4 regions of the Bradyrhizobium sp. HKCCYLS20291 genome follow, and region 1 is predicted to be linked to each of the others. Evidence: predicted binding sites of a transcription regulator. Region 1 holds the regulator's gene; each other region holds the start of a gene.
What was found. Region 1 encodes LexA, which represses DNA repair genes until DNA is damaged. Its sites were predicted from a motif close to TGTTCNNNNTGTGTTCNG; they were not measured.
Positions count from the first base shown of each region.

Region 2: ACQR07_RS23180 (PA0069 family radical SAM protein) is a predicted target of LexA. The motif match lies at 3,062-3,079, and genes of this name have one in related genera.
Region 3: uvrA (excinuclease ABC subunit UvrA) is a predicted target of LexA. The motif match lies at 2,143-2,160, and genes of this name have one in related genera.
Region 4: ACQR07_RS21515 (DNA recombination protein RmuC) is a predicted target of LexA. The motif match lies at 3,891-3,908, and genes of this name have one in related genera.

Region 1 is NZ_JBNPTO010000007.1:355,300-363,076, forward strand. Features, by position in the region: gene ACQR07_RS18685 (hypothetical protein) at 35-247, opposite strand; gene ACQR07_RS18690 (ComEC/Rec2 family competence protein) at 387-2,675, shown strand; gene ACQR07_RS18695 (hypothetical protein) at 2,630-2,887, opposite strand; gene ACQR07_RS18700 (hypothetical protein) at 3,088-3,528, opposite strand; gene lexA (transcriptional repressor LexA) at 3,839-4,537, opposite strand; gene ACQR07_RS18710 (molybdopterin molybdotransferase MoeA) at 4,728-5,939, opposite strand; gene ACQR07_RS18715 (hypothetical protein) at 5,974-6,273, opposite strand; gene ACQR07_RS18720 (ATP-binding protein) at 6,285-7,777, shown strand, end outside.
Region 2 is NZ_JBNPTO010000011.1:70,405-78,181, reverse strand. Features, by position in the region: gene ACQR07_RS23195 (glycosyltransferase family 39 protein) at 1-284, opposite strand, end outside; gene ACQR07_RS23190 (ribonuclease HII) at 479-1,327, opposite strand; gene ACQR07_RS23185 (VOC family protein) at 1,407-1,856, opposite strand; gene ACQR07_RS23180 (PA0069 family radical SAM protein) at 1,873-3,051, opposite strand; gene ACQR07_RS23175 (phosphoketolase family protein) at 3,244-5,667, shown strand; gene ACQR07_RS23170 (glycosyl transferase) at 6,077-6,649, shown strand; gene ACQR07_RS23165 (bifunctional helix-turn-helix transcriptional regulator/GNAT family N-acetyltransferase) at 6,716-7,645, shown strand; gene ACQR07_RS23160 (hypothetical protein) at 7,777-7,777, shown strand, end outside.
Region 3 is NZ_JBNPTO010000001.1:426,780-434,556, reverse strand. Features, by position in the region: gene ACQR07_RS02070 (outer membrane protein) at 243-893, shown strand; gene ACQR07_RS02065 (outer membrane protein) at 1,289-1,978, shown strand; gene uvrA (excinuclease ABC subunit UvrA) at 2,250-5,309, shown strand; gene ACQR07_RS02055 (hypothetical protein) at 5,575-5,871, opposite strand; gene ACQR07_RS02050 (lipase family protein) at 6,243-7,235, opposite strand; gene ACQR07_RS02045 (HAD hydrolase-like protein) at 7,518-7,777, shown strand, end outside.
Region 4 is NZ_JBNPTO010000009.1:239,235-247,011, reverse strand. Features, by position in the region: gene ACQR07_RS21535 (YbaB/EbfC family nucleoid-associated protein) at 1-38, shown strand, start outside; gene recR (recombination mediator RecR) at 59-658, shown strand; gene ACQR07_RS21525 (hypothetical protein) at 679-1,104, shown strand; gene ACQR07_RS21520 (AmpG family muropeptide MFS transporter) at 1,199-2,584, opposite strand; gene ACQR07_RS21515 (DNA recombination protein RmuC) at 2,628-3,860, opposite strand; gene def (peptide deformylase) at 4,030-4,557, shown strand; gene fmt (methionyl-tRNA formyltransferase) at 4,698-5,633, shown strand; gene truA (tRNA pseudouridine(38-40) synthase TruA) at 5,754-6,491, shown strand; gene ACQR07_RS21495 (RidA family protein) at 6,492-6,875, opposite strand; gene dapE (succinyl-diaminopimelate desuccinylase) at 6,895-7,777, opposite strand, start outside.

The DNA of each region.
Region 1 (7,777 bases):
CGTGCAACTCGTTCGACTGACGGCCTGACGCGCGCTAGCCGATCGCATCCTGGCCGGCGTCCGTCAGCGTCGGCAGGCCGTCGCTGAGCGCGACGAGGCCGCGCTCGCTGAGCATCGCGAGATCCTCGTCGGACACGGGTGAGAGGGTGAGCCGGTTCGCCTTGATGTCGCGCAGCGTCCAGCGCAGGTGGATGGCCTTCTCGAGATCGAGGTCGGCGAAGGGGTCGTCAATGTCGGGAGCGTCCATACCCAGATAAGCGCGTGCGGTGCAAAAAGTTCCATCGCTCGGCCGTGCAGAATTCCAGGATTCCCGTTCCGTTCCGCTAGGCGCGTTTGCGCAGCTTTGGGTAGCCTCGTTCCAGTGCGGGTAGCGGGTGGTGTGGGCGATGGCGGGGCTGGAGCGGCCGCCAGGATGGCGTCGCGGGATCGCGGGCGTGATGGCCGATGTCTGGCCGCCGCGCGGCGCGCTCGCCGGCGGTCTGCCTGCGATCGGCTTGCCTGCATGGTCGTCCTTCGCGGCCCGGCTGAAGCAATGGGCGCGGGAAGAGGCCGGTGCGGGGCGGCTGCTGCCCTGGGTGCCCATTGCCTTCGGCGCCGGCATCGCGGTGTACTTCTCGGCCGATCACGAGCCGCTGCTGTGGGTGAGCGCTGCCGCTGCGCTCGCGCTGTGCCTCGTCGCGGTGCTGATGCGACGGCACCGGTTGTTTCCGGCGGTCGTGATGATCGCGGCGGCGGCGTCGGGTTTTGCGGTGGCCACCGCCAAGACCGCCCGCGTTGCGCATCCGGTGCTGGCGCGGCCGCTGTATTCGGTCGCGCTGTCCGGCTTCGTCGAGGCGCGCGACATCCGCGAGCGCAGCGACCGGATCGTGCTGCGCGTCACTGCGATGGAGAGCCAGCGCAGCGCCATCACGCTGGCGCGCGTGCGGCTGGCGGTGCGCAAGGGCACGGCGCCCGACGTCGGCAGCTTCGTGCAGATGAAGGCGAGGCTGCTGCCGCCGCTCGCGCCGGTGCGGCCCGGCTCCTATGATTTCGCGCGCGACATGTTCTTCCAGGGCATCGGCGCCTCCGGCTTCGTCATGGGCGCGATCACGACGCTGACGCCGCCGCAAGCCGCCGGCTTCGGCCTGCGTTATGCCGCGGTCATGCAGGGCCTGCGCGACGCGATCGATGCCCGAATCCGCGCCCGGCTCGACGGCGACGAGCGTGCCATCGCCACCGCGCTGCTGACCGGGCGGCGCGATGCCATCACGCCCGACGTCAACGACGCGATGTTCATCTCCGGCCTCGGTCACGTGCTGTCGATCTCCGGCTATCACATGGCGGTCGTCGCCGGCGTCGTGTTCTTCGCCGTGCGCGCGCTGCTTGCGTTGTTTCCCGGCCTGACCGTCAGCCATCCGATCAAGAAATGGGCGGCGGCCGCGGCGCTGGTGGCGGCGGCGTTCTATCTGTTGCTGTCGGGCGCGGAGGTCGCGACGCAGAGATCGTTCTTCATGACGGCCGTCGTGCTGATCGCCGTGATGGTGGACCGCCGCGCCGTCACCTTCCGCACGCTTGCGGTGGCCGCGATGATCGTGCTGATCGCAGCGCCCGAAGCGCTGGTGCATCCGAGTTTCCAGATGTCGTTCGCGGCGACGCTCGGCCTCGTCGCGCTGGTGCAGTTCGGCATGCCCCGGCTGTTCGCGACGCCGGACTCGTCGGCCACCCAGCGCATCGCGCTGTGGGGCGGGCGCGAACTCGTGATGCTGCTCTTGGCCTCGCTGATCGCGGGGCTCGCCACCACGCCCTACGCCGCGTTCCATTTCCATCGCGTCACGCCGTATGGCGTGCTGGCCAATCTCGCGGCGATGCCGGTGGTGTCAGCGCTGGTGATGCCTGCGGGCCTGCTCGGGCTGCTGGCGGCGCCGTTCGGCCTCGACGGCCCAATGTGGTCGCTGATGGGCTGGGGCATCGACTGGATGATCGCGGTGACGCGCTGGGTGGCGGCGCTGCCCGGCGCGGTCGGACGCATCACCGCGTTCGGCATCGGCCCGCTGATCGTGGCCAGCCTCGGGCTGGTCCTGATCGGCCTGCTGCGGACGCCGCTACGCTGGTCCGGCGCCGTCGCGCTCGCTGCGGCCACCATGTGGGCCGTCGCGACGCCGCAGCCCGACATTCTCGTCTCCGGCGATGGCCGCGCGGTCGCCGTCCGCGGCGGCGACGGGCGGCTGCACGTGATGCGCACCGGCAAGGACGTGTTCGTCACGCGGGAGTGGCTCGCCGCCGATGCCGATGCGCGGCTGCCGGCCGATGCCGCGCTCGGCGACGGCGTGTCCTGCGACGAGGCCGGCTGCGTAGTGGCGATGGCCGACGGCCGCTTCGTCGCCATGGCGCTGCGCGCCGATGCGCTGGCCGACGATTGCGCGCGTGCGGCGCTGGTGGTGGCGGCGCGCGCCGCACCGTCGAACTGTGCCGCAGCTGTCATCGACCGCCATCGCCTGCGCCAGCAGGGCGCGCTGATGCTGGTGCGCCGGGGCACGCGCTTCGACGTCACGCCGGCGCGCGCCTATGGCACCGACCGTCCATGGTGGCCGGCGCCGGCCGAGGCCAGCGACTTCGATCCGACGCTGACACCGCGCGCGCCGCCGCGCAGTCAGGACGCGACGCCGCCGGAGACCGAGCAGGGCGTGGAGGATTGAGGTCCGGACAGCTCGAACGTGCCGAGATGATACTCGGCGCCGTCAAGCCCGTCGAACAGCGAGGAGACCTCGACGAGCGTGAACGACGCCGCGGGATCGCGCTGCCAGATGGCAACGTCGTCAGCCGTGACCGTCAACCATCCCAACGCCAGCCTGTAGCGGCCGGGTTCGATGATCCGGCCAGCTTGGTTCCAATCGATCTTGTTGACCACGGTAATACCCCCGGCGGCCACAACGCCGGTCGAGGGACACCGTTCCTGTCGCCAGAGCGTGATGCCTTCTCGTCGAATCAAAGCGCGTACCGCAAGTTCAGTTCACCTCTCCCCGTCGGAGAGAGGTCAACGGCACCGCGACTGCTGTTCGATCGAACCAAAACGCATACTGCTCTCGCGTGACGCCTGCGCCGCTCAGCTCAGGTGATGCTGATGCGGCGGATGGGAGTCGTCTGCGGGGTCGGCGTATCGTTCGTCATGCCGGGGCCGCGCTCGGCCGGCTGCTTGGTGACGGGCAGCTGCAGCACCGTGACGCGCTGGCCTTCGCAGAGCTGCGTCACGAGCACGTGGCGGCCGTCGGCGAACTCGACGGCGTCGTGGTGGCGATCGGGAATGTGCTTTTCGATGCTGTTGAACTTGGCGACGCGCTCGCGGATCGTCCGGGTCCAGAGCCAGCGGCTGTCGTAGCGGACGTCCTCGGCGAAGGCGAGCTCGGTGCCGGGCAGCATGCAGACCGCGACGGTCGGCTCGCTTTCGCTGGCGAAGCCGCGGGTCGCGGTGCCGCGGAACGTCGTCGAGATCAGCGTCTCGCCGACCTTGGCGGGACGGGACGCAACGGCATGGAGGCTGTAGTCACACATCGGATCGCTCCTCGCTGAGAGATAGCCGACCCACGCTTCCCCCCGGACAGGCGCAGGCCTCTATCAGAGTGGACATCGAGGAGATGTTAGCGCGCGCTTCGCGGCAATTCTGCGCTGATCTGCACGGCATGCGGGTGGCCGCGATCACAAGCGTTTGAGGATACCGCGCTGCACATCCTGAAGTGCATTCGCGCGCGACTCAGTTTCGTGTCTTGCTTCTTTTCTTTGCGTCTCACGTCGTTCGGCGGCGAAGATCACAGCACCGCGCCACCGATCGATCGTGCATGTCCAGCACGCGAGGTCGCTGCGCTCAGTACTTGCGATACAGTCCGACCAGCTTGCCCTGGATCTTGACCCGGTTCGGCGGCAGGATGCGCACCTCGTAGGCGGTGTTGGCCGGCTCCAGCGCGATCGATGCGCCGCGGCGGCGGAAGCGCTTCAACGTCGCTTCCTCGTCATCGATCAGCGCCACCACGATGTCGCCGGTGTCGGCGGTCTCGTTGCGCTGGATCAGCGCCATGTCACCGTCGAGGATGCCGGCATCGACCATCGAGTCGCCGCGCACCTCCAGCGCATAGTGGTCGCCATTGCCGAGCATGTCGGCGGGCACGCTGATGGTGTGGCTGCGGGTCTGCAGCGCCTCGATCGGCGTACCGGCGGCGATGCGGCCCATCACCGGCACGGCGACCGGGCGCTCGCCGTCATCGAGCGCCGGCGTCGAGGTGCGGACCTTGCCGAGATTGCCCTCGATGACCGAGGGCGTGAAGCCGCGGCGGTTGCTGGCCGCCTGCGACAGCTCGGGCAGCTTGATGACCTCGATGGCGCGGGCGCGGTTGGGCAGCCGGCGGATGAAGCCGCGCTCCTCCAGCGCCGTGATCAGGCGGTGAATGCCCGACTTCGAGCGCAGATCGAGCGCGTCCTTCATCTCGTCGAACGAGGGCGGCACGCCCGCTTCCTTGAGCCGTTCGTTGATGAACCGCAGGAGTTCGTACTGTTTGCGCGTCAGCATCTCGACCTGGTCCCCAGTTTGTTGTCGTCCAAGTCCCGTGCCCTTGCGTCCCTGAGCCGGAAGTGGACGTTCGTATTCGCGTCGCCCGCAACATACTAAAAACAAATCATGAACGGACACTATATGTTCGATGTGTGTTCCGCAATCCTAAAAATATGATGAATGACCCGGGCTTTGACGGGGAGAAGGGTCAGTTCGGCAGGCGCAGGATCTCGCAGACGCTGCCGGCGGGCGCCTTCGGCGCGAAGGCCGGGCGGATCAAAAGAGCCTGCGATAGCGCAAGATTCCCCAGCAGAGACGAATCCTGCTGCGTCACAGGCGTTGCGACCAGTGTACCATCGGCGCGCTCGTCGAGCTGGGCTCGCAGATAGTCCTCGCGCGAATCGTTGGCGGGGAGCTCGCGGCCGAGCAGCGCGGTTTCGCGCGGGAGCTGGGGCTCGTCGCGGCCGAGCAGGCGCCGAATCAGCGGCACCAGGAACAGGGTCGCGCAGACATAGGACGACACCGGATTGCCGGGCAGCCCGATCACCCTGACGCCGCCGAGCCGGCCATGCATCATCGGCTTGCCCGGCCGCATCGCGATCTTCCAGAACGCCATCTCGACGCCCTCGGCCTCCAGCGCCTGCTTGACCAGGTCGTGATCCCCGACCGAGGCGCCGCCCGTCGTGATCAGGATGTCGGCGCCCGACTCGCGCGCCCGGCGGATGCCCGCGACGGTGGCTTCGAGCGTATCCGCCGCGATGCCAAGATCGACCGCTGCAGCGCCTTCGGCGCGCACCAGCGCGCGCAGCGCGTAGCCGTTGGAGTAGACGATCTGACCCGGGCCGGGCTCGGAGCCCGGCATCACCAGCTCGTCACCGGTGGCGAGCAGCGCCACCGTCGGCCGTCGCCGCACCGGCAGCGCCGGATGGTTCATGCTGGCGGCGAGCGACAGGTCACGATCGCTGAGCCGGCGTCCGGCCTTCAGCAGCACCATGCCCTGATGAAAGTCGACGCCGGCGGGCCGGATGTGCCGGCCCTTGATCGCGGCTTCCGTGATCACGACGTGGCCGTCGCCCGCAATCGTATCCTCCTGGATCACGACGGCGTCGGCGCCATCAGGCACGACGCCGCCGGTGAAGATGCGAGCGGCCTCGCCGGGTCCCACCACGCGGTCGAACGGCCGACCCGCCGCGACCTCGCCGATCACCTTCAGCCGTGCCTGCGGCTTGTCCGCGTCGACAGCGCGCACGGCGTAGCCGTCCATCGCCGACATGGCCTCGGGCGGCTGCGTCCGCAGCGCTGCCAGATCGCGCGCCAGAATGCGGTGAAAGGCATCGTCCAGCGACACCAATTCCTCAGCCAGCGGCTCGGCGCCTGCGAGCACCGCGGTCAATGCATCGGATACCGGCATCAAGGCCATTGGAGTTCCTTTGAAAGCGATCGTGGGGGGCGTTCTAGCCAATGGCGCTGTCGTGGCCAAGCGCGGCGCCGGCGTTGGTTCGATTGCCCGCGCGCCCAGTGCAACGCGACCGTAGTGCTACGGTGTGGTCCGGCACCAGCCGGTTTGAGCCGATTTCGGCTCGAAAGAAGCCGAAATTGCTGGCCGTCGCAACGGGCCGGCCTGCTGCCTCGGGTTGTAGTTCAGTGTTTGAGAACGATTCTTCGCGAATCTCTGCCTGAAGCTCAACCCGGACGGCGGAACTCAAACGGAATGCCTCGCGCGGAACATCACGCAGCAGGACGCAGCTGGTCAACCACCCCTCTCTTGATCGCCGCGCTGATCGCGCTCGCCTGCGCGGCCTTCGTGGCCGTCGAGGTATCGCGCGCGGTGAGGCTGCGCGAGGCCATCTTCACCGACGGAAAGAAGGACACCGTCAATCTCACGAGCTCTCTGCTTCAGCACGCCGAACTGACGTTTCGCACGGCCGACGCACTTCTCACGGGGACCGTGTCCTCGCTCGAGCATCGTCCGCCGGATCGGGATGACCGCAGGCGTCTCAAGGCCTGGTTCATCGACGAGCTGAAGCGCATGCCGCAGCTCGTCAACCTGTTGGTGGTCGACCAGGAGGGCACGCTGCTGGTCAGCTCGATCGCCGAAGAGGGCACCGTGAACTACGCGGATCGCGACTTCTTCGCCTATCATCGCGATTCCCCGGACCGTGGCGTGCGCCTGCACGCGCCGATTCGTGGGCGAGCCAGCAATCAATGGATCATTCCGCTCACGCGGCGGTTCAACCGTCCCGACGGCAGCTTCGGCGGCGTCGTGGTGGCGGCGCTCGGCACGCAATATTTCCAGGATTTCTATCAGCGGCTGGACGTCGGCCGGAATGGCGCGATCCTGTTGGCGTCGCTGGACGGGCCGCTGCTGGTACGGCGGCCCTACGCCGAGTCCAATGTCGGCCGCGACATGAAGCAGAGCGGCCTCTTCCAGGAGCTCAAGCGCACTCCGGTCGGCAGTCTCGAGATCACGTCATCGACCGATGGCGTCCGACGCTTCAACAGCTACGAGCAGAGCAGCAGTTTACCGATCTTGGTTGCTGTCGCGCACGACGTCGAAGAAATGCTGGCGCCTTGGTGGCAGTCGACCATCCGGCGCATGGTCGAGGCCGGGGCGATCATCGTCATGATGATCCTGCTTGGCACCCTCATTTGGCGGACCACCCGAAAGCTCGCGGCCCAGGCCACCGAGCTTCGCGAGTCCAACGAGCGCTTCGCCGTTGCCATCGATGCGATGCCGGACGGGCTCAGCGTGTTCGGTGCCGACAACAGGCTCATCATCTCGAACCGGCGCGTGGCCGAGCTGTATGATCTGGACCCCCAGGAGTATCGCCCCGGCGCCCCCTTGAGCCGCTTTGCGCAGCTTTCCAGGGAGCGCGGCATCAAGTTCGATCTCGGCGCCAACAGCGACACGGTGCGGCTCGAAGGAGGGCGTACCATCGCCGTGAAGCGCGCGACGACGCCCGATGGTGGCTGGGTTTCGGTCCATGAGGACATCACCGAGCGTGTCCGCGCGGCGGAACTGCTCGACGAGCGGCTCGCTGAGCTGATACAGACGCGAAACCGCCTGGAAGAGCAGCGCAACGAACTGATCGCGACGAGCGAGGCGCTCTCCACGGCCAAGGACGCGGCAGAGGAGGCGAGCCGCGCCAAGTCGGACTTCCTCGCCGTCATGAGCCACGAGATCCGCACGCCGATGACGGGCATGATCGGCATGATCGGGCTGCTGGCCGACACCAAGCTCGATCACGAGCAGAAGGA
Region 2 (7,777 bases), on a different contig from region 1:
GCCAGAGCCGAGCACAGCAGCGCGACGACGTAGACGCCGAACACATGGTTGCCGGCGACGCGATAGGCGATGTCCGAAAGCCAGAACGTCAGCGGCGGTCCCAGATCGGTGCCGACCTGGTACTCCCGTCCGAATGCGATTCCCGTGGCGAGCTGGCCGGGCGGGCTGCGATAGAACAGCACGGCGACGCCGAGCCAGAGCACGGCCTGGCACAGCACCACGATGACGACGACCAGCCGCGGCCTTGCGCGGATCAGTTCGACAACCAGTGACGTGAAACGCATGAACGGCTGGATCGCTTGAAACGTCAGGAGGCCGGCAGAACCGTCCCTCATCCGCAGCTTTGTCCGACGCCCGCAATCGATACCGCGTGATCGAGGCGCACAAGACCGCCCCCGCCGCGGGGAGTGACAATTCGTGCTGGTTGGCTATCTCAAGCTTTAAGACCGCGGCGCCATCGAGGCAACCGGCATCAGGCTCACAGCGAGATTTCCGTGGATGTCACCACGGTGATCTCCGCGAACAGATCCGGTTCGGGCATATCGGTCCAAGGCTGATGCTTGCGCCGCGCGGCCACGACCGGGGCGAACAGGCTGCGATGGTGCACCGATGGACCGAGGCGGTCGAGCGCGGCGAGATGCTCCGGCACAGCATAGCCCTTGTGCTGCTCGAAGCCATAACCAGGGCAATCCTGCGCCAGCGCGCACATCAGCCGGTCGCGCGTGACCTTGGCGACGATCGAGGCCGCGGCGATCGACATCACCAGGCCGTCGCCGCCGATCACGGCCTCGCAGTTGCAGTCGACGTCGATCCGATCGCGGCCGTCGACGAACACATGCTTTGGCGCTTCCGGCAGCGCCCTCACCGCGCGCGACAGCGCCCACAGCGAGGCCCGCAGGATGTTGTCGCGATCGATTCGCGCCGGCGACGCCATTGCCACCGCGAAGGAAGACGTCTTGCAGATCTTGTCGAACAGCACCTCGCGCTGCTCGGCGGTCAGCCGCTTGGAATCGTCCAGGCCCTTCGGGATGCGATTGGGATCGAGAATCACGGCGGCGGCCACGACCGGTCCAGCCAGCGGCCCACGACCGGCCTCGTCGCAGCCAGCGACCGGCCAGATGCCCTGTTTGAGCAGCGCGCGCTCACGGCGGAAGCTTGGCGGCGCCACCGCGATGATGCCCTTGCCGGCTTTGACTGCCGTTTTGCGCGCAGCTTTCGCGGCGGCCGGCTCGGCCGCCCCCGTCACAGCGGCTCTCTTCATCGCCGCTCCAGCTGTAGCTTTCGCTCTGCCCGGTTTGTTCGCTCGATCCCGAATCATGGCCGGCATCGTGCGGACCGGGGCACAGCAGCGCAACCTGCAACCGTTCTCAATTCCCCGCTATTCGCAGCGCAGTCATCGCCCCCGTCTACGCCGGCAGACGCACCCGGCCATCATCACCAACTTCGATGCCGGGCGCCACGACGGCTTCCCAGACATGGCCATCCGGATCGGCGAAATAGCCGCAATAGCCGCCATAGTGGGTCGTATGCGCCGGCTTCAGCAGCACGGCCCCCTTCTCCACTGCCGCAGCCAGGACAGCATCAACCTCAGCCTCCGACCGGCAGTTCCAGGCCAGCGTCACCCCGCGGAACGCCGGGGGCCTCGGCTGCTCCGGCAAACCAGCCTCTCGGGCCAGGGCTTGCCATGGATACAGCGCCAGGACGGTTGCTCCGGTGTCGAAAAACGCCACGGCCTCGCCGGTATCCGCAAACTTCCGGGCGAAACCGAGCGAGGCATAGAACGCAATGCTTCGCGGCATCTCGGACACGCCGAGCGTGATGACGGTGAAACGCGGGACCACGACCTCTGCATTCATGACGCTCTCCGCACGCCTAGAACAAACTCAACTGTTGCCCACCGCCCTTCGGCCGCACGAAGTGATCGGTCGTCAGCTTGGTCCTGCGCTTGTTCAGCCCGAGCTTCTCGCAGGCGATCTCGAAGCGGCGGCCGATCATCCAGGCCATCGGCCCCGTGCCCTTCATCCGCGTGCCCCATTGCGAGTCGTAGTCACGGCCGCCGCGCATGTCGCGGATCAGGGTGAAGACGTGGCGATAGCGGTCCGGATAGTGCTCCAGCAGCCATTCGCGGAACAGGTCACGCACCTCCAGCGGCAGCCGCAGCAGCACATACGCCGCCTCCTTGACGCCGGCGTGCGCGGCTGCATCGAGGATACGCTCGATCTCGCTGTCATTGAGCGCCGGGATCACCGGCGCCACCATGACGGTGGTCGGAATCCCCGCCTTCGACAGCGCCTGCAGCGCTTCCAACCGCTTTGACGGCGTCGACGCCCGCGGCTCCATGGTACGCGCCAGCTTCGGATCCAGCGTGGTCACGGAGATCGCGACCTTCGCCAGGTTCTTCTTGGCCATCCGCGCCAGAATGTCGGCATCACGCATCACCAGCGCCGACTTGGTGACGATTCCGACGGGATGGCCAACCTTTTCCAGCACCTCGAGGATGCCGCGCATAATCTTCCGCTCGCGCTCGATCGGCTGGTAGGGATCGGTGTTGGTGCCGATCGCGATCATCCGCGGCTCGTAGCCGCTGGCCGCGAGCTCCTTCTCCAGCAGCGCCGGCGCATCCGGCTTCACGAACAGCTTGGATTCGAAATCGAGCCCCGGCGACAGGCCGAGAAAGGCGTGGGTCGGCCGCGCGAAACAATAGACGCAGCCGTGCTCACAGCCGCGATACGGATTGATCGAGCGATCGAAGCCGATGTCAGGCGACTCGTTGCGGGTGATGACCTTGCGCGAGGTATCGGTCGCGACCGTCGTCTTGAACGGCGGCAGTTCCTCGAGGCTCTGCCAGCCATCGTCGAAGACAACGCGGGCCTCCGCCTCGTAGCGGCCGCTCGCATTGGATTGGGCACCCCGGCCGCGGCGCCGGCCCCGTTCGATGGCGACCGCGAGTTCGGGAAAGTCCTTTTCAGGACTGGAGGAAGGCGCGCCCACCGGCTCGGAGGGCACCGTGACCGGCGGGCGCTTGAGGGCATGTGAAGATGCTCGGCTCATGGCCAAGACATAGCACAAAAAGAGAACATAACAAGATCAAAATTGAACAAGCCCCAACCAATTGGTTCTGAGCCTGCGCCAGCCCAGCCATCACATTCCCGTTCTATGCTGCGGCCGCGTTGGAACGGGATGGTGTGGCGTTACTCTCCTGTACTCTCCCGCAGGCGCGAAATGGACGGCAAGCGAGGTCCCATGCAGATCAGTTCTCGTTCTCCCCAACCGCCCCTTCCCGCCGACGATCTCGACCTGCTCGATCGCTATTGGCGTGCGGCGAACTATCTCTCAGTCGGGCAGATCTATCTGCTCGACAACCCGCTGCTGCGCGAGCCGCTGAAGCCGGAGCACATCAAGCCGCGCCTGCTCGGCCACTGGGGCACCACGCCGGGTCTGAACTTCATCTACGCCCATCTCAACCGCGCCATCGCCGCGCAGGATCTCAACGTCATCTATGTCTGCGGTCCCGGCCATGGCGGCCCGGGCATGGTCGCCAACACCTATCTCGAGGGCACCTACAGCGAGATCTATCCGGACATAACCCGCGATGCCGACGGCCTGCGCAAACTGTTCCGGCAGTTCTCCTTCCCTGGCGGCATTCCGAGCCATGCGGCACCGGAGACGCCGGGGTCGATCCACGAAGGCGGCGAGCTCGGCTACGCGCTGGTGCACGCCTACGGCGCAGCGTTCGACAATCCCGACCTGATCGTCGCCTGCGTCGTCGGCGATGGCGAGGCCGAGACCGGCCCGCTCGCCACGTCCTGGCATTCGAACAAGTTCCTGAACCCTGCGCATGACGGCGCCGTGCTGCCGATCCTGCATCTCAACGGCTACAAGATCGCCAATCCGACCGTGCTCGGCCGCATGAGTGATGCCGAGATCAAGTGCCTGTTCGAAGGATACGGCTATGCGCCGCTGTTCGTCGCAGGCGACGAGCCCAAGGCGATGCACCGGCAGATGGCGGATGCGTTTGACGTGGCGTTCGCAAGCATCCGCTCGATCCAGCAGAACGCGCGTCAGCCCGATGCCGTGATCCAGCGCCCGCGCTGGCCGATGATCATCCTGCGCAGCCCGAAGGGCTGGACCGGGCCGAAAGAGGTCGACGGCCTCAAGGTCGAGGGTTTTTGGCGCGCGCATCAGGTGCCGATCTCGAATCCGCGCGGCAAGCCGGAGCATCTCGCGCTGCTCGAGGCCTGGATGAAGAGCTATCAGCCGGAGATGCTGTTCGATGCGCAAGGCCGTCTCGTGCCGGAGCTGCAGGCCTTGGCGCCGAAGGGCCCACAGCGCATGGGCGCCAATCCGCACGCCAATGGCGGGCTGCTCAAGCGTGAGCTCAAGCTGCCGGACTACCGGGCCTTCGCGGTCGAGGTGACCTCACCCGGCGAGACCATCGCGGAAGCGACGCGCGAACTCGGGAAGTTTCTGCGCGAGGTCATCACGCTGAACGCGGCCAACCGAAACTTCCGCATCATGGGCCCGGACGAGACCGCCTCGAACCGGCTCGACGCGGTGTTCGACGTCACCGAGCGGGTATGGATGGAGGGCATCGAGCCCTATGACGTGCATCTCGCGCATGACGGCCGCGTCATGGAAGTGCTCAGCGAGCACCTCTGCCAGGGCTGGCTCGAAGGCTATCTGCTGACCGGGCGCCACGGCCTGTTCTCCTGCTACGAGGCCTTCATCCACATCGTGGATTCGATGTTCAACCAGCACGCCAAATGGCTGAAGGTGTCGCGCCATCTGCCGTGGCGGCGGCCGATCGCGTCGCTGAACTATCTCTTGACCTCGCATGTCTGGCGTCAGGATCACAACGGTTTCAGCCATCAGGATCCGGGCTTCGTCGATCTCGTCGCCAACAAGAAGGCGGACATCGTCCGCATCTACCTGCCCCCGGATGCCAACACGCTGCTGTGGATCGCGGATCACTGCCTGCGCACCTACAACCGCATCAACGTCATCGTCGCCGGCAAGCAGCCCGCGCCGCAATGGCTGTCGATGCAGGACGCCGCTGTTCATTGCGACGCCGGCATCGGCATCTGGTCGTGGGCGGGCACCGGCCCCGCCGACGCCGAACCCGACGTCGTGATGGCCTGCGCGGGAGACGTCCCGACCCTGGAGACGCTCGCCGCCGTCGACCTGCTGCGCAACAGGCTGCCGCATCTCAAGATCCGCGTCGTCAACGTCGTCGACCTCATGACCTTGCAGCCTGAGACCGAGCATCCGCACGGCCTCAGCGACCGCGACTTCGACAGCCTGTTCACGACGAACAAGCCTGTGATCTTCGCCTATCACGGCTATCCGCATCTCATTCACCGCCTCACCTACAGCCGCACCAACCATGCCGGCATGCATGTGCGCGGCTTCATCGAGGAAGGCACCACGACCACGCCGTTCGACATGGTGGTGCTCAACGAGCTCGACCGTTTCCACCTCGCCATCGAGGTGATCGAGCGGGTGCCAGGGCTCAGCGTCTCCGCCGCGCATGTGAAGCAGGATTTCCGCGACGCACTGATCGCGCACGCGCGCTACGTCCGCGAGCACGGCGAGGACATGCCGGCCATCCGCGACTGGGTCTGGCCGAACAGCGCGGCCGGGACGACGCCGCCAGAGGCCGGCGAATGAGCCTCTCACCACCCGTGCATCGCACCGCCTGAACGCGCCGCGGCAGCTCTTTGTCGATGTGCAGCGCGGGCTTCGATCTGGACGGTCATCATGTCGCGCCGGTCGCGGAGCCCAACCCTCATGGTGAGGAGCGCCGAAGGCGCGTCTCGAACCATGAGGCCACCATCGGGCCTCGCCCTTCGAGACGCCCGCCTTCTGGCGGGCTCCTCAGGGTGAGGATCGAGAACCACACCGTGGCGATGAGCAGTGCGTCCCAGGAGAGATTTGCGCTCCAGCGAACTCGATTTCTCGCCGGAGCCCTGCGGCCCTCGCCAACTGCTGCAAAATTCCGCAGCGCAGCGGGCTGATTTGGCCGTGACAAAATGATAACACTCCGGGCGGAGGCACTGAAAATCCCGATGTCCGGTTCATGCTGAGCGTGATCATTCCGACCGCAGGAGTCGAGCAGACCGCCGTGGCCACCCTGTCCGCGCTGGTGCCGGGAGCTGCGGCAGGTGTCGTCACCGAGGTGCTGCTGGTCGACCGCTCCGCCGATTCCAGCGTGATCGAGCGCGTCGCCGACGTCGCCGGCTGTCACTTCATGACGTTCGAGGGCTCCCATGCCGCCGCGCTGGCGGCCGGCGCCGCCCAGGCGCGCGCCCCATGGCTTATGTTTCTGCCGGCCGGCGCAATGCTCGATCCCGGCTGGATCGATGAGACCGTGCAGTTCGTGCAGAGCGTGGCGGCGGCGGGCCGGCCGCGCGCAGGCGTGTTTCGCTACGCCCGCTCGCCCTACGCGGACACCAGCCTGCGCGACCGCCTGCGATCGGTTGCGCGGGCGCTGGTCGGGCCGCTCGGCGACCAGGGTCTTCTGATCGCCAGGGATCATTACCGCCAGATCGGCGGCTACAAGGCGGACGCCAAGCGCGCCGAAGCACAGCTGTTGCGCCGGCTCGGCCGCTCGTCGCGCACCATGCTGCGCAGCCGGATCGTCATGGTGTAGGCCACCTCCATACTTGCCAAAGTCAACAAATTTGTTGACAATGGCAAGCATCGAGGAGATGCCGCCATGCCCGATGTGCAGCCCGACGGTTCGGTCACTGCCGTTCGCGCCTTCAACCGCTTCTACACCAGAAAGCTCGGCGCGCTCGATCAGCATCTGCTGGACAGCCCGTTCTCGCTCGCCGAGGCGCGCGTGCTCTACGAGCTCGCCCACCGCGACGCGACGACGGCCAAGGAGATCGGCCTGCTGCTCGGTCTCGATGCCGGCTATCTCAGCCGCATCGTGCAGAGCTTCGACGAGAAGGGCCTGATCAGCCGCACGCCCCTGCCCTCGGACCGCCGGCAGCAGCAGCTCAGCCTCACCGCCAAAGGGCGCCAGACCTTTGCCAAGCTGGATCGCAGCTCGCAGACGGCGATCGCGGCGATGCTGGCGGCGCTCGGCGCGCCGGCACGTGAGCGGCTGGTCGGCGCGATGGGCACGATCGAGCGCCTGCTGCAGGAGCCGGCGCAGACACGTCCCACCGTCGTGCTGCGCAGCCACCGTGCCGGCGACATCGGCTGGGTCGTCGCCCGGCATGGCGCGGTTTACGCCCAGGAGTATGGCTGGAATGCCGAGTTCGAGGCGCTGGTCGCCGAGATCGGCGCGCAATTCATCCGGAGCTACGATCCGGCGCGCGAGCATTGCTGGATCGCGGAGCTGGACGGTGAGCCGGTCGGCTCGATCTTCCTGGTCAAGGCCAGCGACGACGTCGCCAAGCTCAGGCTGTTGCTGGTGGAGAAGACGGCGCGCGGCTTCGGCGTCGGCCGCGCCTTGACCGAGCAGTGCATCCGCTTCGCGCGCGAGACGAACTACAAGACGATCGAGCTGTGGACGCAAAGCATCCTCACCGCCGCGCGCGACATCTACGCCCGCGCCGGCTTCCGCAAGGTCGCCGAACAGCCGCATGCCTCGTTCGGCGTCGAGCTGATCGGCGAAACGTGGCGGCTCGAGCTTTGATTTGCCGATGGACGACAACTGCCGGTAGGTCGACATCATCTCCACACCACGCCGAGCATGCCGATTGCGGAGTTCCCGTGCTTCGGTAGTATCCCGCGAAACGGAGTGGGGTCTCAGCGGTGATGAACGTGA
Region 3 (7,777 bases), on a different contig from region 1:
TTTTTTGTTGCGCGCGCACCACGGCACCGCACCGCAACACACGGAACCAAGCATTTGAATTACTTCGACTTTCTCAGGCTTCCCCGTAAAAGCCCGGTTTCGCCCGCGAGTGTGTCTTCCGGGTGACGGTAATCTGGGCGGAACCCGGCTATAGAAAGGTGGTCAACTTCAACGAGTGAGTCTGTTTCGTGCGTGAGTTTTTCGGTGCGACGCGGACTTCGCCGACCACACTGGAGACAAGAATGAAGAAGATCCTGCTCGCGACCGTGGCTCTGGCCGCCCTGGCCGCTCCCGCTGCCGCCGCTGATCTTGCCGCGCGTCCGACCTACACCAAGGCCCCGGTCGTTGCGCCGGTTCAGACCTGGACCGGTTTCTACATCGGTGGCATGGGCGGTTACGCCACCCAAGACAACAACAGCTTCGGCGGCCTGGTGTCCCAGAAGGGCGGCTTCCTCGGCGGCACCCTCGGCTACAACTGGCAGCAGGGTCCGGTCGTGTTCGGCATCGAAACTGATGCAGCCTGGGCCGACATCAACGGCTCGATCGTCGTGCCGGGCGCCTCGTTCACCAGCAAGATCGAGGATATGGGCACCGTGCGCGGCCGCATCGGCTACGCCTTCGGTCCCGCCATGCTGTATGCCACCGGCGGTTACGCTTGGATGGAAAACAAGGCGACCGTCACCGTCCTCGGTCTGACGGGCTTCGGCCGGCAGTTCCACAATGGATGGACCATCGGTGGTGGCGGCGAATACATGTTTGCTCCGAAGTGGTCGGTGAAGGCTGAATACCTCTACAAGAGCTTCGGCAGCGAGAACTATGGCGTTGGCGGCACAGTCCCGTCGGGCGACATCAACCTGCACACCGTGCAGGTCGGTGTGAACTACCACTTCTAAGACTTGGCCTCCGGGCCAACGCACAGAGAAACCTCCGCTCTCGCGAGCGGAGGTTTTTTTGTTGTCACGACGCGCTCGCCCGCAGCGCGCGACGCGGCCGGACAGGCTGCTCGACGATTCGCAGTGGCCCGGCCACACGCGGAACTCACAGGTTGCATCCTGGCGGAACTCACGTTCTGCGCCTTGTTGCATCGGCGCAACGCTGACCGCCGTACAACCCATTCAATTCATTCTGCTTTTTAAACGCGCCCCGTAGTTCCCCGGTTTCGCCTGAAGTGTGGCGCTGAAGTGACGGCTGTGCGCCAGGAAGCCGGCTATGACCGCAACGTAAACGGGGGAACTAGAACTAACAGTGTGTCGCCTGCCGCAAGGCAGGTCTTGGGGAGTTGCGTATCATGTTGCGTATTTTGCGGACGACTAAGACTCTGATTCTGACCGGTGCTGCCTTGACTGCTGCCCTGGCCATGCTGGCTGCGCCGGCCACGGCGGCGGATCTGGGGACCGAAAACTATCTCAAGGCGCCGGTGGCGCCTCCGCAATTCAGCTGGGCCGGCTTCTATCTCGGCACCTCCGGGGGCTACGCCTTCAACAGGGGCGCGCTCGGCGGCGGCCTCGCCGGCGCCACGGCCGGCTACAACTGGCAGAGCGGCAACATCGTGGTCGGCGTCGAGGCCGATGCAGCCTGGACCGACATCAGCAGCTCGAACACCATCGCCACCCTTCGCGGGCCCGGCATCTTGACGGTGAAGATCCAGGACTGGGGAACGTTCCGCGCCCGCTTCGGCCGCAGCTTCGGCAGGCTCCTGGTGTACAGCACCGGCGGCTTCGCCTGGGACGAGATGAAGCTGTCACTGGCGGGACCTGGCGCGTTCAGGGCGTCCGACAGCCATTTTCACGGCGGCTGGACCGTGGGCGGTGGCGTCGAATGGATGCTTGCGCCGCAATGGACGGTGAAGCTCCAGCATCTCCACCGAAACTTCTCGAGCGAGACCTATACGTTCAGCGCGCTCGGCCGCAGCGTCAGCCGCGGCACCGGCACGGTCGGCATGCATTCCGTCGATATTGGCTTCAACTACCGCTTCTGAGGCTGGCGCCATCGCGTGCCCTGAGCCTCCGCCTCACGGCGGAGGCTTTTGTTTGTTCCTCGCGCGCGGTATCGGAGGCGCCCAGCCGGATCAGCTGCTGCCAGACGCTGCCATTCGCCGAACGCATTGTTGATGATTCGCGGACGGCACTGGAAATCCAGGCTCGTTCTTCCTACGTTCCGACGATACCTTTCCCTCTGGCGTCCGATGGCCGGCTTCCGGCGAACGCGCCTGCAACGATGGCGCGTCACAGCGCCGTGGGACGATCGTCATGGATGAAGTGCTCAAGGCCAAGCAGCGCGCGCAAGCCAACCAGTCGAGCCTGCGGGCGATCACCATCCGCGGCGCCCGCGAGCACAATCTCAAGAACATCGACGTCGAGATTCCGCGCGACAGACTGGTGGTGTTCACCGGTCTGTCCGGCTCTGGAAAATCCTCGCTCGCCTTCGACACCATCTATGCCGAGGGTCAGCGCCGCTACGTCGAATCGCTGTCGGCCTATGCGCGCCAGTTCCTGGAGATGATGCAGAAGCCGGACGTCGACCAGATCGACGGGCTGTCGCCGGCGATCTCGATCGAGCAGAAGACGACCTCGAAGAACCCGCGCTCCACCGTCGGCACCGTCACCGAGATCTACGACTACATGCGCCTGCTCTGGGCCCGCGTCGGCGTGCCCTACTCGCCGGCGACCGGCCTGCCGATCGAGAGCCAGACCGTGTCGCAGATGGTCGACCGCGTGCTGGCGCTGCCGGAGGGCACGCGGCTGTATCTCCTGGCGCCGGTCGTGCGCGGGCGCAAGGGCGAGTACAAGAAGGAGCTCGCCGAGTACCTCAAGAAGGGCTTCCAGCGCGTCAAGATCGACGGCACCTTCCACGAGCTCGCCGAGGCGCCGACGCTCGACAAGAAGTTTCCGCACGACATCGACGTCGTCGTCGACCGCATCGTGGTGCGCGCCGACATCGGCCAGCGCCTCGCGGAAAGTTTTGAAACTGCACTGAAGCTCGCTGAGGGCCTTGCCGTCATCGAATTCGCCGATGCCCCTCCCTCGTCATCACCGGGCCGCGCCGAAGGCGCGAGACCCGGTGATCCATCCTCTTCCAAGGAGATGGATGGCCGGGTCAAGCCCGGCCATGACGAGAAGAAGAAGGTGGCAAAAATCCACGACAAGAGCGGCCCTGAGCGGATCCTGTTCTCGGAGAAGTTCGCCTGCCCGGTCTCCGGCTTCACCATCCCGGAAATCGAGCCGCGGCTGTTCTCGTTCAACAATCCCTATGGCGCCTGCCCGGAATGCGGCGGCCTCGGCGTCGAGCAGCATGTCGACGCCGACCTCGTCATTCCCGACAAGGACGTCACCCTGCGCAAGGGCGCGATCGCACCCTGGGCCAAGTCGTCCTCGCCGTATTATCTGCAGACGCTGACCGCGCTCGGCAAATTCTACAAGTTCACGCTCGACACCAAGTGGAAGGACCTGCCGAAGAAGACGCAGAACGCGCTGCTGCACGGCTCGGGCGACGACGAGATCAAGTTCACCTATGAGGACGGCGTCCGCGCCTACGACACCAAGAAGCCGTTCGAGGGCGTCATCACCAACATCGAGCGCCGCTTCCGCGAGACCGAGAGCGAATGGGCGCGCGAGGAGCTCGGCAAGTACTTCAACGACGTGCCCTGCGCCGGCTGCAATGGCTTTCGGCTGAAGCCTGAGGCGCTGTGCGTCAAGGTCGGCGGCAAGCACATCGGTGAGATCTCCGATCTCAGCGTCAAGGCCGCCGGCGAATGGTTCGCCGAGGTGCCGAAGCAGCTCAACGCGCAGCAGACCGAGATCGCCACCCGCATCCTGAAAGAGATCCGCGACCGCCTCACCTTCCTGCTCGACGTCGGCCTGAACTACCTGACCCTGGCGCGCTCCTCCGGCACTTTGTCAGGCGGCGAGAGCCAGCGCATCCGCCTGGCCTCGCAGATCGGCTCTGGTCTGACGGGCGTGCTCTACGTGCTGGACGAGCCGTCGATCGGCCTGCACCAGCGCGACAACGCCCGCCTGCTCGACACCCTGAAGCGGCTGCGCGACCTCGGCAACACCGTGATCGTCGTCGAGCACGACGAGGATGCCATCCGTCTCGCCGACTACGTGCTCGACATCGGCCCCGGTGCCGGCACCCATGGCGGCAACATCGTCGCCGAGGGCACGCCGGCCGAGATCATGCGCAATCCGGCATCGCTGACCGGCAAATATCTGACCGGCGAGTTGGAAGTCGAGGTCCCCGAGCGACGGCCGCCGAACCATCGCCGCACCATCAAGGTCATCAACGCCCGCGGCAACAATCTCAAGAACGTCTCGGCCGAGATTCCGCTCGGCCTGTTCACCGCCATCACCGGCGTCTCCGGCGGCGGCAAATCGACCTTGCTGATCGACACGCTCTACAAGGCGATCGCGCGCAAGCTCAACGGCGCCAGCGAGGGCGCCGCGCCGCACGACCGCATCGAGGGCCTGGAGCACATCGACAAGATCATCGACATCGACCAGTCGCCGATCGGCCGCACCCCGCGCTCGAATCCCGCGACCTATACCGGCGCGTTCACGCCGATCCGCGAATGGTTCGCCGGCCTGCCGGAGTCCAAGGCGCGCGGCTACGAGCCCGGCCGGTTCTCGTTCAACGTCAAGGGCGGCCGCTGCGAAGCCTGCCAGGGCGACGGCGTCATCAAGATCGAGATGCACTTCCTGCCCGACGTCTACGTCACCTGCGACGTCTGCAAGGGCAAGCGCTACAACCGCGAGACGCTCGACGTGCTGTTCAAGGGCAAGTCGATCGCCGACGTGCTCGACATGACCGTCGAGGAGGCCGCCGAGTTCTTCAAGGCGGTGCCGCGCGTGCGCGACACCTTCGAGACTCTCCGCCGCGTCGGCCTCGACTACATCCATGTCGGACAGCAGGCCACCACGCTGTCCGGCGGCGAGGCGCAGCGCGTCAAGCTCGCCAAGGAGCTGTCCAAGCGCGCGACGGGACGCACGCTCTACATCCTCGACGAGCCCACGACCGGCCTGCACTTCCACGACGTCAAGAAGCTGTTGGAGGTGCTGCACGAGCTGGTCGCGCAGGGCAACACGGTGGTCGTCATCGAGCATAACCTCGAGGTCATCAAGACCGCCGACTGGGTCATCGACCTCGGCCCCGAAGGCGGCGACGGCGGCGGCGAGATCGTCGCCTGGGGCCCCCCTGAGGACATCGTCAAGGCGCCGCGCAGCTACACCGGGCAGTTCCTGAAGCCGGTGCTGGAGAAGTCAGCCAAGCCGAAGAAGCGCGGGCGTGGGGCTGCGAGCGAGGCGGCGGAGTAATCTTATAGCCCGGAAGAAAGCAGCGACATCCGGGGTCTCCGCAAAAACCGGCGATGACCCCAGATATCGCTACGCTCATCGGGGCTACGCGGACAAACAATGTTCGTCACGCCGTCATTGCGAGCGAAGCGGCGAAGCGAAGCAATCCAGAGTCCCGCCCGCGACTCTGGATTGCTTCGTCGCTGCGCTCCTCGCAATGACGGTTGAGACGACGGGCTGATGCGTGATCCGAGAGTCCGCTGCATGGCACGAGCAACGGAGTGCATCAGTTCGATTGAACGAACGACTCGGACTCGAAGCAACCAAAACACAGGAAGACGTAGATCATCCCGCAATCCGCGATGCATATCTCGTCATTGATCGAGTCGAGTTGGCCGTAGAACGTCATCTTGACCCGGCAGGTCTTGCAGGTCGGCCATTCATCACCCTGGATGAAATCGGGGCTTCCACCGAGTTGGTGCCGGCGCCCGATTGGCTTTGGCGCCCATTTGAAAGGCGGCATTTCGCGCGCGGCCTCATCCAACGGTTCGGGTGTGAGCTGAAACGGCGGAATGACTTTCATGCGCGGGTCCGCTGGACTTCAAGGTGACGGCTCACCCCAGCCTATTGTCTGCCGCCTGGAAGGCAACGAAAAACCCGCCGCTCGGCGTTAAGAGCGACGGGTTTGATCGAACGACCCTAGCCTTCGGCGAAGCTTACCACGGTCGGTCGACGCCGGTCAGCGTGCCGTTGTTGTTGCCCTGCGGGCGACATCGCCCTGGGTCGGGCTCGGGGTGCCGGGTCAACGGCCGCCCTGCGCAAGGCGTTACCGCGCCGCACTCTCACAAAAATCGTGATGACGTGTTGATCGACGCTGCGTTGCAGCCCTTGCAGGCCTGCGCGACGCAGGCCTGCAAGCCGACGCGCGACGCGCTGCGTGCGCGCGCCAGGGTCTTACGCCGCCACGGCGACCGCGCGCGGCCGCGCCACGCCGGTCTTGGTGATGCCGGGCAGCGGCGGCGCAGCGACGCCGGTCGCATGCGGGAAGTACTGCAGCTGCATCGAATGCATGTAGCCCGCTTCGGCGGTCCAGGAATCGTTTGGCTCCGCGATCGGCGCGATCGTGAACGGATCCGGGTTGCTCGGCACTATCGCCGTGTAGGTCGGAATGGTCAGGCTCAGCGCCTCCAGCGGAAGATAGATCGAGATGTAGTTGGTATCCTTCAGCACCGGCCCGGGCGCCGTGTAGGTGCCGAGGATGCCCTTCAGGTTGGCCCAGCCCATCGGCACGACGTCGTTGCTGTTGACCGCCGCATAATAGGTGTAGGCGGATGCGAAGCTCGTCGCGAAACCCGCGTTCCACATCGTCGGACAGGCAAAGGTGTGCGGCCACAGCGTGAACGTCATTGATGAATTCAGCTTCGGCAGCTGGTCCTGCAGCCAGGCCGTCGCCACCACGGCCAGGGCGCCACCGAGGCTGTGCCCGGTCACCATCAGCTCCAGGTTCTGCTTGGCGGCGACGCCACGCAGATAGTCCAGCAAGGAGAGGCCGGTGGAAGGATCGGTCATCGCGATCGCCAGCGCCAGCGCATCGTTGATCCCGGCACTGATCTGCTGCGGCGCGCTGGCCTGCTGCGGATACAGCCATGGCACCAAATAGAGCGCGTCGGCATCGGCCAGCACGTTCTCGAACGCTGCGCCGACGGAGCCATCGACATCGGTGCCGCGGAAGGCCAGCGCGTAGCTGCCGTCCTTGCCTTGCGCGACATAGGCGAGCACGCCGTTGTTGACGGCCGGTCCCCAGCACAGCGTCCATGGACCATTCGCCGCACCCGACGGCACGGCGCCGAGCAGCTTGGTGAAATCGGCGGGCTGAACGGTATCCAGGGCGTCGTCGATGTAGGCGAAGTAGGACAAATAGGCAGCGGAAACCTTGTTGAGGGCCATCTGGAATCTCTCTCGAAAGGGGGTCGTTGAAAAAACTTCATCAAATTGCGCATGATCGACACGACATGATCCGCGCAACATCATCATAGGTACGACACAGGTCGCGCGCACATCACAACATGTTCAACCCGGGGTTATCGAACCGCGCGGCGGCAGCGCGGCACTCATCAACGCACATCATTGCGCCGGCACCGCACGGTTGCTAAGTCGCAGATCTCCCCGACAGCGAGCTCGGGATCTCCTTCAGCCGCCGCTCATCCAGGCATATCTTCACGCGATCCGATGCCCTACTCCCTCGTCATCTTCGATCTCGACGGCACGCTGTCGGACAGCTTTCCCTGGTTCCGGCTGCATGTGAATGCGGTCGCCGAACGCTTCGGGTTTCGCCAGGTGAAGGACGAGGATGTTGACGGGCTGCGCCATGCCTCGACGCGCGAGATCCTCGACTTCCTCGAGGTGCCGCGCTGGAAGCTGCCGTTCATCGCCCGTCACGTGCGCAAGCTGAAGACCGCGCATGCCGCCAGCATCCCGCTGTTCGACGG
Region 4 (7,777 bases), on a different contig from region 1:
GCAAGCTCGGCCTGCCGCCGGGCTTCGGTTTTGGTTAGTTCATGATCGTCGTGATCTGATGGCCGTCGCCGGTCCTGAAATCGAGCGCCTGATCCAGCTGCTCGCGCGCCTGCCCGGCCTCGGGCCGCGCTCGGCGCGGCGTGCCGCGCTGCATCTGATCAAGAAGCGCGAGGCGCTGATGGTGCCGCTGGCCTCGGCGATGCAGGTCGCGATCGAGCGCATCCAGGTGTGCAAGACCTGCGGCAATATCGACACGCAGAGCCCCTGCACGGTGTGCACCGATCCGCGGCGCGATCCCGCGATGATTGTGGTCGTCGCCGATGTCGCCGACCTCTGGGCGCTGGAGCGCGCAAAAGCCTCAAACGGTCGCTATCACGTACTCGGCGGCACCTTGTCGCCGCTCGACGGCGTCGGCCCGCAGGACCTCACCATCGATGCGCTGGTGCAGCGTGCGCATGCGCCCGAGGTGCAGGAGATCATCCTGGCCTTGAACGCGACGGTCGATGGTCAGACCACCGCGCACTACATCACCGACCTCCTGCAGGAGGCGAACGTCAAGGTCACGCGGCTGGCGCATGGCGTGCCGGTCGGCGGCGAACTCGACTATCTCGACGAAGGCACGCTCTCGGCCGCGATGCGGCAGCGGACCTTGTTCTAAGCACAGACGGAAGTGAGATGATGACGAAGCGTGGATTCGGCAAACGGCTGGCTTTGGGCGCGATTCTTGTGGCGCTCGCGGCGCCATCCGTCCTGGCGCAGCAGGGCGAGACGTCGCTGAAGGCGGGCAAGCCGCTCAACGCCGGCGACGTGCTGTCGGGTGAGCTGAGCGCGCTGAAGGTCAAGGGCGCCAAGCCCGGCCAGCCGTCATCGGCCTATCAGATCACCAGCGAGCCCCGCCGCCTGCCGCCACCGGGCGGGCTGTGCAATCTCGAGACCGGCCCGGAGACGTTCCAGCTGATCACCGCGAGCCCCGCGCAGGCCTCGCAGTTGAAAGGGTTCCTGGGTAAGCAGATCGCCGTGAAGGTCGACGAGATCGCCTGCGCCCAGGATGCGGGGCAGATCAGCGAGGCGGTCGTGACCAAGTGGAGCCTGGTGAAGCGCTGAGAGCCGCTATCGGTGTTCACGCGAATGCAGCGTCATGATTTCCGCTGTCATCGCCCGGCTCGCGGGTGATGACGGCCTTATACGAGGTGAGAAGCTATACCTTTACGGGCCCCAGTGCCGCGAAATGCCCGCGCCGCTGCAGCCAGGCGAGCAGCACGAGGCTCGGGATCGCGACCAGCACGCAGATGACGAAGAATGCCGGCCAGCCGGTCGCCTTCGCCACGTAGCCTGCGCCTGACGACAGATAGGTGCGGCCGACGGCGGCGAGCGCCGTCAGCAGCGCGTATTGGGTCGCGGTGTGCAGCGGGTTCTGGCACAGCGCGGAGAGATAGGCGACGAAGATCACGGTGCCGATCGCGCTGGTGAAGTTTTCCGCCGAGATCGCCAACGCCAGCGCCCATTGATTGACGCCGACGACTGCAAGCCACGAGAACGACAGGTTGGCCAGCGCCTGTACGACACCGCCGATCCACAGGCTCGTGGCGAGCGAATAGCGCCGCGCGACGAAGCCGCCGGCAAAGCCGCCGGCGAGCGTGGCGGCGAGGCCGACGCCCTTCACGATCGCGGCGTAGTCGACCTTGGTGAAGCCGAGATCGATCACGAAGGGCGCGGTCATGGTGCCGGAGAAGGCGTCGGTGAACTTGAACAGAACGACGAAGGCGAGCGCGGCCAGCGCATCGCGCCGTCCCAGGAATTCGAGGAACGCGCCGCTGGCCGCATGCATCACACGGGTGAGCGCGGTGTCGGCGCTCATCTCGGCTTCGGCCTGCTTCGACTGCGCCGGCTCGGTTGCGGCGAGTGCCGTGATCGTGCCGATCAGCACCAGGGCGGCCATGACGACGTAGCCCCACATCCAGGACGACGGCCGCGTCAGCCCCGAGTTCTCGAACGCGCTGACCACGACGAGCGCGCCGGCCGTGGAGACCAGCATGCCGATGCGGTAGGCCGCGACATAGGACGCCATGCCGGCGGCCTGCTCGCTTTCCGGCAGGCTCTCGACGCGGAAGGCGTCGACCACGATGTCCTGGGTCGACGACGTCGCGGCGACCAGCAGCGCGGCCAGCGCCACCATGAACGGCGCATGCGCCGGGTCGGTTGACCCCAGCAGCAGAATGGCCGCGATCAGCAGCATCTGCGCGAACACCAGCCAGCCACGCCGCCGTCCGAACGCGCGGGTGAGCAGCGGCACGTGCAGCGCATCGACCAGCGGCGCCCACAGGAACTTCAGCGTGTAGGGCGTGCCGACGAGCGCGAACAGCCCGATGGTGCCGAGATCGACGCCGAGCTCGCGCATCCAGATCTGCAAGGTCGAGCCGGACAGCGCCAGCGGCAGGCCCGAAGAGAAACCGAGGAACAGCACGATCAACACGCGTGGCTGCAGGTACACGGCCATGCTCTCGCGCCAGGTCGGGGCGGGCTTGGGCGCTTCGGGGTTTGCGGCGGGCGCTGCGAGGTCGGATGTCGCGTCGGGTGCAGTCATGACCGGGTGGTAGCAGATTTGGACGGCTGTCGCGACGCCACCCTCACTCTCCCGCCTGCATCCCGCCGGCCAACGGAAACAGGTCCGGCGTCGTGCTTGTGCCCGGCACGATCCGGGGCGAGTCCACCGGCGCGTCCTGCTTGCTGAAATCCAGCTCCTCGATGCGGGCGGCGCGCTTCTCGATCTTGTCGGCGGAGATCAGGATCTGGCGGATGTCCTCGCTGACGTCGCCGAAATGCTTCTGCAGCTTGAGCACGCGCTCGCGCAGGCGGCCGAGGTCGTCGCCGAGATGGATCACCTCGTTGCGGATCTGGTCGGCGGCGTCACGGATGCGGGCGTCCTTCATGATCTGCTGCATGACCTGGATGGCGAGCATCAGGAGCGACGGCGATACCAGCACGACCCGCGCGCGATAGGCCTTCTGGATGACGTCGTCGAAGCCGTCGTGGATTTCGGCATAGACCGACTCCGACGGCACGAACATCAGGGCCGTATCCTGAGTCTCGCCGACGACCAGATATTTCTCGGCGATGTCGTTGACGTGGCGCAGCACGTCGGTGCGCAGGCGCTGCGCAGCGACGCGCTTCTCCTCCTCGGTCTCGGCGTCATGCAGCGCGGTGACCGCCTCCAGCGGAAACTTGGCGTCGATGCACAGTGGCCTGGTGTCGGGCAGGAACACGACGCAGTCTGGCCGCTTGCCGCCGGCGAGCGTGTACTGGAACGCGTAGCTGCCCTTCGGCAGCCCATCCTGGACGATCGCCTCCATCCGCGCCTGGCCGAAGGCGCCGCGTGACTGCTTGTTGGCAAGCACGTCGCGCAGGGTCGTCACCTGCGTGGTCAGTTCGCTGAGATCACGGTGCGCATTGTCGATGATGCCGAGCCGCTCGTGCAGCACGCGCAGCGAATCCATGGTGTGGCGCGTGCTCTGCTCCATCGACTGGCCGACGCGGTGAGTGACGGCATCGAGCCGCTCGTTGACGCTGCGGGCCAGGTCCACCTGGCGCCCGGCCAGCAGCTGCGCCATCGCGTCGACCCGGCCGGAGGCCTCGCTCTGGACGCGGATCATCTCGCCGAACCGTTGTTCAAGCTCGTCGGCACGAATCGCCTGCAGGGCAGCAAGCTCGGTCCCGCGCCGGCCGGAGCGGGCGACCGCCGCCACGATCATCACGAGCAGCAGCAGCACCAGCACGCCGAATCCGATCAGCGCATCGCTGGCCCGGATCGGCAGGTCGCCGATCATGACGACGACAGGATTGAGGCTTTGGCTGGCGGTCATCACCCCCGTCTATCCGATTCGCGCAAGCTCGCGAACGAAGAGAGAACATTTATGGTTAAGGCCGGGTTAAGAAGCATGGTTAACGGATCGTTGAAATTCATGGTTAGCGATGTCTTAACCGCACGCCATTAGATTGACCCGGTCAGTTCCGCGGCTTAAATCGCGCGCCATGTCCCTAAAAGAAATCATCATCCTGCCGGATCGGCAGCTGCGGCTGGTCTCCAGGCCTGTCGAGAAGGTCACGCCGGAGATCCGGCAGCTGGTCGACGACATGTTCCAGACCATGTACGACGCGCCCGGCATCGGGCTCGCGGCGATCCAGGTCGCGCAGCCCTTGCGCCTCATCACCATGGATCTGGCGAAGCCGGATTCCGGCGGCGAGACCAAGCGCGAGCCGCGGGTCTTCATCAACCCGGAGATCGTCGCCAAGTCGGATGAGCTGTCGATCTACGAGGAAGGCTGCCTGTCGATCCCCGAATATTATGAGGAGGTCGAACGGCCGGCGCGCGTCCGCGTCCGCTTCACCGATATCGACGGCGTGGTCCGCGAGGAGGATGCCGAGGGGCTCTACGCCACCTGCATCCAGCATGAGATCGACCATCTCAACGGCGTGCTGTTCATCGACTATCTGTCGAAGCTCAAGCGCGACCGCGTGATGAAGAAGTTCACCAAGGCCGCCAAGCGCGCGGGCGAGTAACAAACAACTCTCTCCTCCGTCATGCCCGGGCTCGACCCGGGCATCCACGTCGTGCCGCTCGCATTGGCATCGCGACGTGGATGGCCGGGACAAGCCCAGCCGTGACGCGGAGGATTCGGCCATGCAGGATCGCCCACCAGATGCCGCTTCGCCTGATCTTCATGGGTACGCCGGACTTCGCCGTGCCGACCCTGCTCGAGCTCGCCGGCCATGGCCACGAGATCGCAGCCGTCTACACCCGCGCGCCGAAGCCCGGCGGCCGCCGTGGCCTGGCGCTGGTGCCGACGCCGATCGAGACCGAGGCGCGCCGGCTCGGCATTCCCGTGCTCACGCCGAAGACGTTGAAGACCGAGGAGGCGCTGGCCGGGTTCCGCGCGCATGAGGCCGATGCCGCCGTCGTCGTCGCCTATGGCATGATCCTGCCGCAGTCGATTCTCGATACGCCCAGGCTCGGCTGCTACAATCTTCACGCTTCGCTACTGCCGCGCTGGCGCGGCGCCGCGCCGATCAACCGCGCCATCATGGCGGGTGATGCCGAAAGCGGTGTGATGGTCATGAAGATGGACGTCGGTCTCGACACCGGCGACGTCGCGATAGCCGAGCGCATTGGTATCACCGACGCCATGACGGCGTCCGATCTGCATGATCGCCTGTCGCGGATCGGCGCCGACCTGATGGTGCGCGCGATGGCTGCGCTGGAGCGCGGCGGGTTGACGCTGACGAAGCAGGCCGAGGACGGCGTCACCTACGCCGCCAAGATCGAGAAGGCCGAAGCTCGAATCGGCTGGAGCAGGCCGGCGCATGCCGTGCTGCGCCACATCCATGGTCTGTCGCCGTTCCCTGGTGCCTGGAGCGAGATCGGGCTCGATGGCGAGGCGGTGCGCCTGAAGATCCTGCGCTGTGCGCTAACCGCTGGCGTGGGTGAGCCGGGTACCGTGCTCGACGAGCAGCTCACCATCGCCTGTGTCGACGGCGCCATCCGCATCACCGAACTGCAGCGCGCCGGCAAGGGCCCGATGAAGGCCGCGGATTTCCTGCGCGGCACGCCATTGAAGTGTGGTGCCCGCTTTTCGTAACGCTGTCATACCCCGCGAAAGCGGGGTATCCAGTACGCCGAGACGGCCATTGTCGAGCCGAGACGTCGGCGATGACTGGATCGCCCGCCTGCGCGGGCGATGACGGCAGCAATAAACCGGATGCCCCGCTACAAGCTCACCATCGAATATGACGGCACCCCGTTCTGCGGCTGGCAGCTGCAGGAGACGCTGCCGTCGGTGCAGGGCGCGCTGGAAACGGCGGTGCAGGCGACCTGCGGCGTGCCGACCCGCGTGCACGGCTCCGGCCGCACCGATGCGGGCGTTCACGCCACCGGGCAGGTCGCGCATTGCGACATCGAGAAGGCGTTCCGCCCCGACAAGCTGCGTGATGCGCTCAACGCGCATCTGCGCCCGAACCCGGTCGCCGTGCTCGACGCGGAGATCGTGCCGGAGACGTTCGAAGCGCGCTTCTCCGCGCGCAAGCGGCACTATCGCTATCGCATCGTCAATCGTCGCTCCAATCTGGCGCTGGAGGTCGGCCGCGTCTGGCGCGTGCCGCAGCGGCTCGATTCGGATGCGATGCACGTCGCTGCGCAACGCCTGATCGGCAAGCACGACTTCACCACGTTCCGCGACACCGAGTGCCAGGCAAAATCACCGGAGAAGACGCTCGATCAGCTCGACGTCGTCAGGGACGGTGACGCCATCACCGTCATCACCTCGGCACGCTCCTATCTGCACAGCCAGGTGCGCTCGATGGTCGGCTCGCTGGTGTGGGTCGGGCAGGGCCGCTGGAGCGCCGATGATCTGGCGGCCGCGCTCGCCGCGCGCAGCCGCGCCGCCTGCGGCGTCGTCGCGCCGCCCGAAGGGCTGTATCTCGTGAAGGTCGACTACTGATCAGGCGGCGGCGACTGCTTCGATTTCGAGTAGCCAGGCGCTGTCAAAGATTTCGGCAATGATCACCGTCAATGCAGGCGCCAGGTCGCCCAGGACTTCGTTGCGAACGTCGCGGTTTTCGACGCCGTACTTTCGATCCGACAAATAGGTCGTGACCTTGACGATGTTGCCGAGTGTCATGTCGGCCGCCCGAAGCTGCGCTTCTACATTGCGCCACACGAGACGGGCTTGGCTCGTGAAATCGGCGGGCACCGCGCCATCTGCATCTTGCGGAATCTGACCGCTCACGAATGCCCATCGCGTCGGGTGCGAGACCTCGCAGACTTGGCTGTAGCAGCCCGAGGGCTGCGGCGCGTCCTTGGCGCTCAGAGCTCGTCGGTCCATCCGCGCCACCCCTTGCAGCTCAGGCGAAATATCTGTCGAGGATGCCGCGATAGATCTTCGTCAGCGTCGCGATATCGGCGACAGAGGCGCGCTCGTCGATCTGGTGCATGGTCTGGCCGACCAGGCCGAACTCGATCACCGGGCAGTAGCTCGAGATGAAGCGCGCATCCGACGTGCCGCCGGTGGTCGACAAATCAGGCCTGCGGCCGGTGACCTCTTCGATCGCCGCGACCGCGAGGTCGGTGAACGGACCCGGCTTGGTCAGGAACACGTTGGAGTTCGACGGCAGCCAGTCGATGTGGGCGCGGATGCGGTTGCCGCAGGCTGTTGCCAGCCGCTTCTCGACCAGCGCGCGCAGCGACTCCTGCGTATGGCAGTCATTGTAGCGGATGTTGAACTTCGCTCGTGCGATCCCTGCGATGACGTTGGTCGCGGTGTTGCCGACATCCACGGTGGTGAATTCGAGGTTCGACGGCTGGAATTGCGCGCTGCCGTGATCGAGCGGCTCGTCGGAAAGTGCCACGATCAGGCGCGAGATGTCAGGCACCGGGTTGGAGGCGCGGTGCGGATAGGCGACGTGGCCCTGCTTGCCTTCGACGATCAGGGTGCCGGACTGTGAGCCGCGGCGGCCGATCTTGATGCAGTCGCCCATGACTTCCTGATTGGACGGCTCGCCAAGCACGCAATGATCGAAGCGCTCGCCGCGCTCGGCCGCCCACTGCAACAGCTTGATGGTGCCGTTGATCGAGACGTCCTCCTCGTCGCCGGTGATCAGGAACGAGATCGAGCCCTTGGGCTGGCCACCGTGCTCGCGCAGATAGTCGAGCGCCGCCGCGACGCTGCAGGCGATGCCGCCCTTCATGTCGACCGCGCCGCGGCCGTAGATGTAGCCGTCCTTCACC